Regions from separate parts of the Leuconostoc sp. JNUCC 76 genome, predicted to be linked through region 1. Evidence: riboswitches for the same ligand, from Rfam matches in the RefSeq annotation. Region 1 holds a riboswitch; each other region holds the start of a gene.
The links. Region 1 has a riboswitch for thiamine pyrophosphate ahead of JNUCC76_RS03750 (ECF transporter S component). Riboswitches for the same ligand answer to the same signal wherever they lie in the genome.
Positions count from the first base shown of each region.

Region 2: linked by a shared signal. The riboswitch ahead of JNUCC76_RS08270 (ECF transporter S component) and the one ahead of JNUCC76_RS03750 (ECF transporter S component) in region 1 are both predicted to bind thiamine pyrophosphate.
Region 3: linked by a shared signal. The riboswitch ahead of thiW (energy coupling factor transporter S component ThiW) and the one ahead of JNUCC76_RS03750 (ECF transporter S component) in region 1 are both predicted to bind thiamine pyrophosphate.

Region 1 covers NZ_CM132206.1:725,818-730,108, forward strand. The annotation lists gene JNUCC76_RS03735 (energy-coupling factor transporter transmembrane component T family protein) at 1-108, opposite strand, end outside; gene JNUCC76_RS03740 (ATP-binding cassette domain-containing protein) at 105-1,478, opposite strand; gene JNUCC76_RS03745 (thiamine-binding protein) at 1,509-1,802, opposite strand; gene JNUCC76_RS03750 (ECF transporter S component) at 1,799-2,380, opposite strand; TPP riboswitch at 2,660-2,749, opposite strand; gene JNUCC76_RS03755 (tRNA (adenine(22)-N(1))-methyltransferase) at 3,003-3,692, shown strand; gene JNUCC76_RS03760 (Nif3-like dinuclear metal center hexameric protein) at 3,689-4,291, shown strand, end outside.
Region 2 covers NZ_CM132206.1:1,651,179-1,655,469, reverse strand. The annotation lists gene hisE (phosphoribosyl-ATP diphosphatase) at 1-224, shown strand, start outside; gene hisC (histidinol-phosphate transaminase) at 208-1,281, shown strand; gene tenA (thiaminase II) at 1,307-2,011, opposite strand; TPP riboswitch at 2,083-2,185, opposite strand; TPP riboswitch at 2,316-2,405, shown strand; gene JNUCC76_RS08270 (ECF transporter S component) at 2,529-3,119, shown strand; gene JNUCC76_RS08265 (ABC transporter ATP-binding protein) at 3,133-4,291, shown strand, end outside.
Region 3 covers NZ_CM132206.1:913,022-917,312, reverse strand. The annotation lists gene JNUCC76_RS04550 (NADPH-dependent F420 reductase) at 4-570, opposite strand; partial or broken gene JNUCC76_RS04545 (hydroxyethylthiazole kinase) at 729-1,339, opposite strand; gene thiW (energy coupling factor transporter S component ThiW) at 1,478-1,942, opposite strand; TPP riboswitch at 2,224-2,323, opposite strand; TPP riboswitch at 2,406-2,495, opposite strand; gene celB (PTS cellobiose transporter subunit IIC) at 2,670-4,004, opposite strand; gene JNUCC76_RS04530 (sugar transporter) at 4,022-4,291, opposite strand, start outside.

The DNA of each region.
Region 1 (4,291 bases):
ATAAATACCAGCAACAATCGTTACAACAACATTGATTTGATAATTCAGGACAAAAGTTAGTTCGATGCTAACGATAAGTATAAGTAGAAATTTAACACTTGGATTCATAAAAAATGCTCCATATATTGTAACGTTCGATTAGATAGATGCAAATGATAATCAATGATTGGGCGTAGCTGATCTAGTTGGTGGCTAATAATAATAAAACGTTGTCGTCCAATGTCTGCGATTTCTCGTAAAATTTCGCCTACAACACGAACAGAATCTGTGTCCAGACCAGCAATAGGTTCGTCTAACAATAATATTGGTGTACCAACAATTAGCATCACCAAGAGTTGAACTTTTTTCTTTTGCCCGCCAGAGAGCTGATAAACGACATGATCTTGTAGTCCATCCAAATTTAAGCGCTCTAAATAACGAGTAATGACTTTTTCGGACCATTTTTCTGGTTGCTGCGCATGTTGCACGCTCAACGCGATTTCCTCACGAATCGTCATTCGTAAAAATTGTCGTTCTGCATTTTGAAATATCAATGCTACTTGTTTTGCATATTTTGCAGCATTAAATTTTTTGATATTTTGATCCATATACAAAATGTCACCTTGGTAGGATTTTAGACGAGTTAGCGCATTAAAAAGGGATGACTTGCCTGTGCCATTTGCTCCAGTAAGGAGCGTAATTCCACCAGGAGCCAAAGATAAATCAGAAATACTAATTAATTGACGTTGTCCCACTAAAAGTTCAAAGTTTTTTAATTGCAAAACACCTTCTTTAGGTAATTGCAGGTGGACATTTTGTTCCGGTAAAATACGATTCTGAAAGTTATTAACAGTTGTTACTTTTTTGTGGTGTATTTCCCATACATGATCAACAAGTGGTTCGTACCCATGTAAATCGTGATCAGTGATTAATATAGTGGTTTGTCCCTGTTTTTGTAAATCTTTCAATTTAGCTAATAGATCCTGACGAGATTGGCTATCAATATTTGCAAAAGGTTCGTCTAATAATAAGAAATCACTTTGCATTGCAACAATGATAGCTAATGCAACTTTTTGCTTTTCACCACCTGATAAGGTGTTAATATCTTGATGAGTTAATTCTGAGATACCAACAAATTCTAGAGCATGCGTTGCACGTTGCTTGATATCAGAAGGATGAACTTGCAAGTTTTCTAAAGTAAAAATCAATTCTTCCAGTGGTGTTTTCATAACAAATTGAGTGTCTGGATCTTGAAATAAAAAACCGACGACTTTAGCTTTTTCGTTAGCTGGTAATGTGGTAACTGATTGATCATTAACAAGCACTTCACCTTTTAGTTGGGGATATAGTCCTGCAAATATTCGGAGAAGGGTTGATTTTCCAGAGCCAGATGGACCGATTAATAGGTTAAAACTATTGTGAGATATTGACATAGTGGTATCATCAAGTATTTTTGTGTTGCCATATGACAAACTGATATGTTTTAAACGAGTAACCATAATAATTCCCTATGTACGCGGAAATTCCGCTTATTTATATTTATCTGTTTTCTTTGCAATGGTTAAAACATCAGAATCTGTAGCCATGTTTATTTTGCTGTAAACCATGACAGGAATGTCACTAATTTCTGCTGCAACCTTCGGCAGATTTTTCAAAATATCCATTAATTGATCGTAATCACCGTCAAGAGTTGATTCAAAAGCACCTACCTGATAGTTGACACCACTCTTGTCAATGTAAGCAATCACATGATCAACTATGCGAATGATTTTTTCTGTATCAGCTGTCATTGGTAATACTTGGACTGCAATACTTGATATCATGAGACCACCTCGTTTTTATTAACCTCTAGAATACCTGATTTAGCAACTAGTTTTTGTGTGAAGTAAACGATAACTCCTGCAAAAATAGCTGCTGAAATGAGACGAGTAATGAATAATCCAATCAACAAACCAAATGAATAATCAGCATATCCATTGCGGAAAAGGTCCCAAATAAATGTCACAATAGTAACTGTGATGACAGACATTGACAAACTCGTTTTGTCCCAACGACGGTAGCCAAATACAGCAAATCCAAGTTCGGTACCAAACCCTTGGATTAATGCAGCGACAACATTCATGACACCCCATTGAGAGCCAAAAACCATTTCAATTGTGCCGCCAAGTGTTTCACCTATAATAGATGCACCAGGACGACGTAAGATGAACCCAGCCATAGGACCAGCCATTAGCCAAGGACCCAATGTTGCATCATTAGCATATGCGCTTAATCCGAATGGTGTTAAAAAGGCAGCGATGACATTATAGCCAAATGCCCAAGCCCAAAATATAAATCCAAAAAACACACCGATTAGTGCGATGAAGATAACATCGCGAAGTGACCATTTGTTTGCAGACATTTGCAAAACCTCCTAAAATTTCCGATATTAACCAATAAGAGTATGAGATATACAACTGTTTTCATGACTTATTGGTTAATAATTGATGTAGCCGAAATCACCGCAAAATCGGGTGTAATTAGAAAAAGCCAGACTTCACAAGGAAGACTGGCTTGAAAAATTGTGGTCATAATTTCAATGCATAAACGACACTTAACAAACTTGTGTTATTTCATCATCACATATTATAGTGATAACGTTACAAAACATAGTACTGGTAAGATATGTCATTTCATAAATACATTTTCAAGTAAATCTCCCTACGCTAGTATTATCTAGATCAGGTGTAATGGGTTTTATCTCAGCACGACGGCACCCCAGATTTTGGTGTTTTCAGTTATTTGTGAAAAGCTCACGCATAGAGTGTAACACAGGACCAATTATCGTGCAAACTATTCATTCGTATGTTATAGAATTTAATCACCAAATAATGTTATATTTTCTAACATTTTAATGTTTTTAATGAAGAAATTTGAGTATGATGTAACTTGTGGTCTTTATTAATTAAAAGTACATGATATCAGCGAGATATTGAGTTATTTGTTATACTAAAATGAGTAAAAAACAACTCTAAGGATAGAAAATGGACAGTATTCATCTTTCACCACGGCTTGCAGCTGTGGCTTCATTTGTACCCAAAGGCGCAAGGTTAGCCGATATTGGCTCTGATCACGCTTATTTACCTGCTAATTTATTAATTAATAACAAAATTTCGTTCGCAATTGCTGGTGAGGTTGCTAAAGGACCTTACGAAAATGCGCAGCACGAAATTGTTCGAAAATCGTTAACCACACAACTTGAGGCGAGATTGGCGAATGGATTAGCGGCAATTAAAGATGAGGATCATATTGACACAGTCACAATCGCTGGTATGGGCGGTGTCTTAATTACAGACATATTAGAAGCGGGATTTTCAAGAGCAAAACATTTTGAAACGCTTATACTACAACCCAATACTGATGAGCACGTTGTGCGAACATGGCTAAACAACCATCAGTATAAAATTAACGACGAGGTTGTTGAACAAGAGGATAACCATTTTTATGAAATTATGATTGCAACAAAGGGCACCCAAATTTTATCAAGCCTTGATAAAAAATTTGGTCCTGTCTTGCGAAAGAGCAAAACGTCCGTTTTTGTTGCTAAATGGCAGAAAGAATTGGACCGTATCGACACAATTTTTGAAAATCTTGAATTTGCTGGAAAAACTGATTCACCCATTTATCAAGATTGGAAAAACAAATATCAGCAAATTCAGGAGGTTATCAAGTGATTGCACAAGAGCTAATTGACAAGATTGAGATTTTTGCGCCCAAACAATTAGCTGAGGAGGGTGACCCTACGGGACTGCAAATTGGTGATCCTAAACAGCCCGTGCATCGAGTAATAACAGCCCTTGATGTTCGTCCAGAAGTGGTTCAAGAAGCAATTGATAATCAGGTCGATTTTATATGGGCACACCATGAGGTCATGTTCTTTCCGGCAAAAAATCTAGACTTATCACAGCCTCAAAATCGAATGTATGCAGATTTGATTCAACACCATATTGTTGTTTATGCTTCACATACTAATATGGATAGTGCACAAGGTGGCATGAACGATTGGCTGGCTGAAGCGCTCGGTATTCAAAATGCAGTGCCTCTGGTACCAAATGTAGATAAGAGAACGGGTCTTGGCAGGATTGGACAATTAGTGCAACCAATTTCTGTACAAGAATACGCTGTGAAAATTCGTGATTTGTTTAAAGTTCAAGCAGTGCGCGTTATCGCTAACGATGTGACAAAGCCAATTCAAAAGATCGCTGTGCTAGGTGGAGATGGTGGCCGTTGGTGGCGGGTTGCGCAACAAGCTGGAGCTGATGCCTATGTCACA
Region 2 (4,291 bases), 930 kb from region 1:
TGGGAGAAGAAAGCACAGAAGTAATTCTCGGCGCCAAAAATAATAATGAAGAGTTAATTTATGAAACTTCAGATTTATTGTTTCATTTAATGGTCTTATTAGTTGAAAAGGGTGTCAGTTTAGATGATATTAAAGATGAATTAGGGTCACGTTTAGGGAAAAAATCATTATTGCATGAACGCGCTGATTGGCGAGGAGACAAGAAAAATGAAAAAGACAGTTAAAGATTTAGCAGCTTATCAAGCAGAATTACCAGTAGAAGCTGTAAAAGCAAAGTATGGCTTGCAACATTTAGCTCGCTTATCAGCCAACGAGTCTGTGTATGGTCCATCACCAAAAGTTGCTCAAGCTGTACGAGCTGTTTCAGATGATGTTTTAGGTTATTATCCAGATGGGCAAGCGACAGAACTACGTGCAGCAGTAGCTAAGTTAAATCACGTTGATCCACAACATTTGGTATTTGGTGCTGGCGCAGATGAATTGATTGAGCTGTTGACTCGTGTTGTGTTGGAACCAGAATCAAATATTATTATTCCCAATCCGACATTTGGTGAATATGCGATGCATGCACAAATCGAACAGTCTACAACAAAAAAAATACCCGTTAATGTTGATAATGGGCATGTTGATTTTGATGCGATTTTAGATGCTATTGATGATAAAACCGCTATGGTATGGATAGCTAATCCCAACAATCCAACAGGAGTATTCGAAACAATCGGCTCCATTAAGCGCTTTTTGGACAAGCTACCAGTAAATATTACATTAGTAGTAGACGAAGCCTACTATGATTTTGTAGATGAACCTGATGCTACTATGGCACCTTTGGTAGCTGAGTATACAAACTTGGTTGTGCTACGTACCTTATCAAAGGCATATGGTCTAGCTAATTTACGTGTTGGATATGGCATTATGCAAGATCCCCTTTATAGTGCGATGCAAGCAGTCCGTTTACCGTATAACTTATCAACCTATCAGATTGCTGGTGGCACGGCTGCTGTATTGGATCAAGAATACTTACAGAAAAATGCCCAACGTTTTCAAGTAGAGCGCCAAAAGTTCCAAGAATTTTTGATTCAAAACAAGTTTAAGTTTTATGAATCACAGGCTAATTTTATTTGGATAAAGGTTGGCGAGACGAAAAAGGTTGGTCAAAAATTATTAGAACAAGGTTTCCAAGTCAACGATCGACTTAATCCTGAGTGGATTCGTATTGCGTTAGGTACACCAGAAGACAATGCTGAATTAAAATTGGCTTTTTTGAAAGCTACAAACAAATAATTTTGTGTTATTAAATTTCACTTCTTTACAAAATGCTTGCCTGATTTAATACATCTTTGAAGCGCCAGTCTTCTTGGTGGTAGGCTTGTTCCCAGAACTGCCATTCTAATTCACAACTTTTAAGAAAAAACTGTTTTGCCTGTTGGCGTTGTTGAGTTGTTGCATTTTCTGCTAAGCGATCTATCCATTCAAAGATTTTATCGGATAGTGAAACTTCCGAATCATCATCTGTATTATCATAAAAATCAATCCAGCTTTTGAATGGGTTATCATTTGTGTTCGCTTTCTCTTGAACTTGTTTTTTTGCAATTTCATTATAGGTCCAAGGGCATGCCTGAAAAGCAGCTAGAATATTTAATAAGGAGCCGGTGTCAGCCGCGCGATACATATGTGATTCGTATAGGTATGCTTTAGGTGTTGGTGTGGCGTGTTGCAATTTTTCATATTCAACACCGGCAACCTCACAAAAAACATGATGGGGATGAATTTCGCTATTTAAAATGAAATCAATTGAATCAGCAAAAAATTTCATTTCATTACGATTAGTTAATTTGGTAATGGCATTGGCATAAATTTTGATGAATTCACTAAGATATTGGAAATCTTGTTCAACGTAAAAAATTAAAGCTTCTCGGGGAACGTGACCGTCCGCAATGCCACGAACAAATGCGTGACCATGAATGGCTGTCATAATTGGTGCAGCTTGGGTGCGTAATTCTTCTGAAAACATAATTTCTCCTAAAATGTTTACATGTCCAACAAAAAAACTCTCTCTTGACCAGGCAAAAAAGAGTATCTTTTGTAAAAAGAATACCACTTTCCTACGCTAGCATTGACTAGATCAGGTTCGAAGGGATTGATAAGTAATATCATCTCAGCCAAGAAGGCACCCCTAGTGGACAGCATATATTTTTTTAATGTGATTAGCATAGCACTGAAAAATTAAAATTGCAAATGGTTTTATAGCGCAGTTAATGGGCTAGAAATTTTTTTGCATTTAAAATTAGAATGGGTTATACTGATCCACGAAGTTAATATTTTATCTGGGGTACCGTAAGGTTGAGATAATACCCATTGAACCTGTCAGGTTAATACCTGCGAAGGAAGAATAAGTTAGATTAAGATGTCTTTTTGATGCCATCAATCACTAAATTCTTTTGTGGTTGGTGGCTTTTTGTATAGACACTTATAACTATAAAAGGTATTTTATCGAAACATACGACCTCGAAACAAGAGGAGAGATGTTTATGGAACAAGTAGAAACAGTAACAGCGGGATCAAAAGGGAAGTGGTCTTTGCGAGAAGTTATTTTAATGGCGTTGATTGGTATTGCCTTTGGTGTGATTTATTTTATTATGGATCCAGTGTACACAGCACTTGATGCTGTCTTAGTTCCGCTTGGGTTACACCAATATACCATCGCAATCACTATTGGGCCATGGATGATGGCAGCCCCATTGGCTAGTTATTTATTGAAACGTGTTGGTGCGGGATTAATAGGTGAATTGCTTGGCGCCACTGGAGAAGCCTTGTTGGGCGGCTATTGGGGTGTTGCAACACTAATTTCTGGATTTATTCAAGGTATCGGATCAGAACTTGGTTTTACCTTGACAGGATATAAAAGCTGGAAAATGGGTTTGATTTTATCAACATTTACCGGAACATGCGTGACATTCATCTGGTCATTATTCCACGACGGATATCTACAATTTGATTTTGGTATGCTAGTTGGGTTGTTTATTGTTCGCTGGATTTCAATTGCATTCTTTGCCGGTCTATTAGTTTACTGGATTGTCAACTTGCTAGAGAAGTCTAAATTATTAAAAACAAATCGATAAGGTCAATAAAAGTATGACAGAATTAAAGGCCAATCATTTGGATATTAAATTTGACGATGAAATTATCTTAGAAGATATTTCGCTGGAGATTAGACCAGAACAATTTATATTATTAGTTGGTTCATCTGGATGTGGCAAATCAACTTTGATGACTGCCTTAGCTGGATTATATCCTAAATATGGCGGCGAATTGTCACAGAAAGTGTCTTTGAATCATCAGTCAATTGCTCAAATCAAAGCGAACCATCGTGCTAAAAAAGTTGCCATGCTATTTCAGCATCCAGATCAACAATTTGCCATGGATCGTGTAGAAGATGAATTGATTTTTTCGTTAGAAAATTTATCTTTAACTACCGAGGAAATTGATAAGAGAATTAATTCTGCTTTATCAGAAGTAGGCATTGAATCGCTACGACACCGAGAACTTTCATACTTGTCAGGTGGCGAATTGCAAAAGGTTGCTTTGGCTGAAACATTAGCGATGGGCGCAGAAATTATTTTATTGGATGAACCTTTTGCGGCCGTTGATCCAGAACATCGACAGGAGTTACAAGTATTGCTAAAAAAATTAGTTGATCAGGGGCATGGCATTTTAGTTTCAGATCACGACACAAGTGGATATGAAAATCTTATAACAGATTTATATCGTATTGAAAATCGACATATAGCCTGTGTTAATTCTACAGTTTGGTCTTCTTTTTTTAAACAAGATGTAAATGATAGTATTGTTACTAATGATGACTTCAATGAGTCTGTGTTTAGTATGGCAAATGTGACGGTAAAAAACGATAAACAATCTATTTTGAAGAATAGCAGTTTTGAATGGGCAAAAGATAAAATCACCTTAATTACTGGACCCAACGGTATTGGGAAATCAAGCTTACTGCTTACTTTTGCAAGATTACACGATTATGAGGGTTCGTTGTTGTATCAAAGAAAGCTACTCGATAAACTTCGTAAAAAAATATATGCTAGGAAAGTTGGTTTAGTATTTCAAAATGCAGCTGACCAATTTTTAAACATTACCGTTTCTGAGGAAGTTGAACAGGCTAGAGCCCATAGCCATCACGCTGATTATTGGACGAATGAGAAGATTGACCAGTGCATCCAAAAGTTAAATTTAATAGGTCTTGGAAAGCATAGTGTTTACGAATTATCAGGTGGCGAACAAA
Region 3 (4,291 bases), 190 kb from region 1:
AAGTTACTTAGTAACTGAAAACCCACCTGTCCAGCCAATTTGTTCACTAGCTGCCAAGGTCATCTGTAGAAAACCAGTTGCCTCTAATTCACGAGCTCGATTAAGTTGACCCGCATCAAGAACATTTAAATCGCTATCATTCAAAGCCTCGATAAATAGCTTCTTCCCTTCATCGTTTCCTGCCACCAAAACGGTTGTTGTATTTTCACCAACCATTCCACTTTGTAGCGTAGCAGCAAAATTTGTATTAAATGCCTTAAGTACTATGCTATCTGGTAACTTATTTTGTAGTTCTTCTGCTGCTGAACTATTAGCTGGAACGACTAATTCATTCCAAGTCTCAAAGTTCAAGGGATTTGTTATATCAACAACAACTTTTCCTTTTAATTCTTGTTTGTATTGTTGAGCGATTGTGTCTAAAGCAGGATAAGGCACAGCCAAAATAACTAATTCACTAAGACTTGTCGTTGTATCCTCTGGAGTTAAATAGTTGACACCATTGCCAGCTTTTTCAAAATTAGCTCCGATTGCCTGTCCCATATTGCCTTTACCAAAAATTGTTACTTTCATGATAGAACCTCATTTCTATAATTATTTGTTTTGTTCACTATAATAACTATAGTACGTTTGCAACCTAATTGATAGTAGGCAGTTTAAAGTTAGTAGATATCTATTAGTAACTTATTGGTATATCAATAACTTGCCTTTATGCTTAACATTTCATTCACTTAATTGCTTTTTTTCAATTGTGAATATTTAATGTTAAATACCCATTGAGGATCACTGCACAGCAAGTCAATTTGGTTAATGACTTCTCTCCTGAAGTTTTCCATGCCGCTTGTTAGTGACAGTGCTTTTTCAGCTGCTATATTGAGGTAGCTAATTGCAAATTGACTGGCAACCCATGGATCTTTACCGACCGCAAGAAGTGTAGTTATCATTGCACCAACCATGTCTCCTGTCCCAACAAACTTATTCAATTCATCGACGCCATTGTTTAAAATAAGGTATTTATCATTTTGAACAATGACATCCTTTTTTCCTGTTGCCACAAACACGGTATCGGCATAATCAGTTGTTATTTGTTTCAAAGAAAAAATGAGATCTTTTAACGCTTGATCATGCTGATCAGAGCTAGCACCATCAATACCTTTTGCTAATGATGGTAAGCCGACAAATCTTCTGATTTCTGAAGTATTTCCTTTGATGACTGTTGGATGATTACGCGCCATAGCCATTCCTAACTTTGTTCGTGTGACTCATTAAGTCGACCCATGTTTAATAGTAATGCATCTGTTGACTGAAATAATGACGAAAATTCACGGGTATCACTACTCATGATAGGTTTACCACCAAGATACAATATAGTATTAGCCACCGTTTATAACGTAATATCATTGGTTATGCAATGTACTAACGTGCCTTTTGCAAAGGTAAAATTGATTTAATTTTTATTAATTCATTTTTTATAGCTATGCTACCCAACAAACATTCTCTGAATTTCTTTAAAAGAATTTATTTTTAGCAAATTTACTAAAGCAAAATAAGCGATTACTGATCCAATTATGGTTGCACCCACAAAACGAGGTGTATACACAAACCAATATAAATTTTGTTGTTGTCCAGTAAACCAGACCATCACCGGAACTGAAATTAACGATCCTACAATTCCGGTTCCAAGAACTTCACCAAAAATTGACCAATACATATTACGTCCACACTTATACAAGATACCTGCACCAAAAGCGCCAAAAATTGAACCAGTCAAAGCCAATGGCGGTATACCTAGCATTAGCATTCTTATTATTCCAGTGATTACTGCCATAAAAACTGCATATACTGGTCCTAGAATTACACCAGCAATAATATTCATGACACTGGACATTGGTGCCATACCTTCAATTCTAAAAATTGGAGATAGCACGATATCTAGCGCTATCATAATTGTAACGACCATTATTTTTGTTAACTTAACATTTTTATTCATTATGATTTCCTTTTTAATATTCCATTGTATTTTTATATTTTAATGATTGTGTTAATTTCGATTAGAGCATAGTTAAACCACCATCTATGAATAGACATTGGCGGTCATATTATTTGCAAGCTTTCAGGCCAGAAATACAGCTGAACCTGCCACATCATAATTAAATTCCTTTTCCAATAAAAAAAGTGCCCTTAAATACATAAAAAAGGACACTTTTGACAACAGTACATGTCGTTATCAAATATTGGTCACTTTCCTACGCTAGTATTAACTAGATCAGGTTCAAAGGGACCGATATACATCATCTCAGTCTTTGCGACGCCCCTAGTGATTATTATTCATTTTTCAAAAAATTCCTTTCAATAAGTCATTTTATGCAATAAAAAAACATTTTTCTCACCTAGAGAAAAATGCTACGTTAAAAAATGTAGCACTTTCCTACGCTGATGTTAATCAGTTCAGGTTCGAAGGGTTCTTCTCAGCCATTTTGGCGCCCCTAGCACAAACATTATTGTATCATAATTTTCCTATTAAATCTAAATAATTCATTCTATTTTTCACATAACTTTATCATTAAGTGATAGACTTACAGATGAAATTTACTTTTCACAAATCCGCCAGTCGAGAATATAAAAATACCAATCTGCTACTAAACACAGACCAGTATTTCGATGTCTCGTCATTAAGGCTGTACTTGCGTTTTCCCCTGCTCATCATTGTACAACTTCGTATCATATATTTTGATAAATGGTAGGTAAATAATGAAAGCTATTACAACACAGATTATTGCTAAGACTGCTGCTTTCCAATCAACGGTACTAATAAATGCACCGATTCCGGCTGGGGATGGCCATGGTGCTTGAATAACAATTGGCCGAATGATATGGAAGTTAATAGCTGCATAAGCAACGGAAGCTGTTGCCATTGGTGCCAAGAAAAATGGAATAGCTAGATAAGGATTATAAACAATTGGTAGTCCAAATATTAACGGCTCGTTAATATTGAAAAATGATGGTACAATTGAAGCTCGACCCAAAACTTTGAGCTGTTCGGAACGTGCTAGTAAAGTAATAAATATGCATAATCCAAGTGTCGCACCAGAACCACCTAAGATAGCAAAGGCATTATTAAATTCTCCAGCAAACGGTATGTTAGCCCCATTTGAATTTGCTACCATATTTGCTAAGAAGATAGGCGTAATGAATGCGGAAATAATGTTAGCGCCATGAATACCAACAATCCACAAGGCATGAATCAAGAACTCAATCACCATAATTCCTAGCCAGGTGCTAGTCATGCTTGTGACGAAGCTAAATGGTATTGCAATCATTTTGAAAATGTCAGTACCGAGTAACACTAAGGAACCATTAATACCCAGTACAACAAAAGCAATAACGAAAGTTGGAATTAATGCCGTAAATGATCTTGATACACCTTCCGGTACAGCATCCGGCATTTTAATCGTCCAGTTATGTTTCACACAGAATGAATACAACCAGACTGCTAAAATAGCCATAATAATCGCTGTGAAAATACCACTTGTTCCAACACGGTCGATTGTGCTGGTCATTCTAAATCCGTTGATAACTGTTTCGTCCTTGGATATGGTATTTAGCAGAACAATTTTTCCACCTTTTAAAACCAATTCTGGCAAGCACATAAAGAATGCAAATAGCGATAAGAAGGCACCATTTAATGGCGCTACTTTTAGTTTATCTTCTGTTTGAATAATACGCGTTAATTCAAAACCAATTGCTAAACTAAAATACATGGCTAAGATACCCATGGTTGCTGTGTTGGCAATCATGTACAAATCGCTAAACTTAAAGAATGTTGCGTCGAAAAAATCATTTAAGAACGGAAATACTGTCGGCAATATATTCAAAACTAATATCATAGATCCCACAATTGTAAAAGGGATTGAAGCCATACCAGCAGCCATGATCGCTCTCACAATTCTATATTGTGAAACTTTGGTCATTGGTTTCAAAAGCACTTTTTGCAGGAAGTTAAACATAGGTCCATTTTCCATAACTATTTCATCTCCTTATTATTTTTAAGAACGGACTGATAGGCTGTCAAACGTGCGTAATATTTATCGTGATTTGTTGCAATCAAGCCTAACCTTTTGTTAACTATGAGAAGCATGCTACTACTGAGTAATAACAGGATTAGTACCACTAAGCGGTTACTACCAGTATTTTGTATAAATTGGTAAAAAAATGTAAATAACGATGTTGGGATGCTCACCATTAAAATGATATTCACGATAAGCTGTGATCTGAAGAACACTTTTGAATAAAT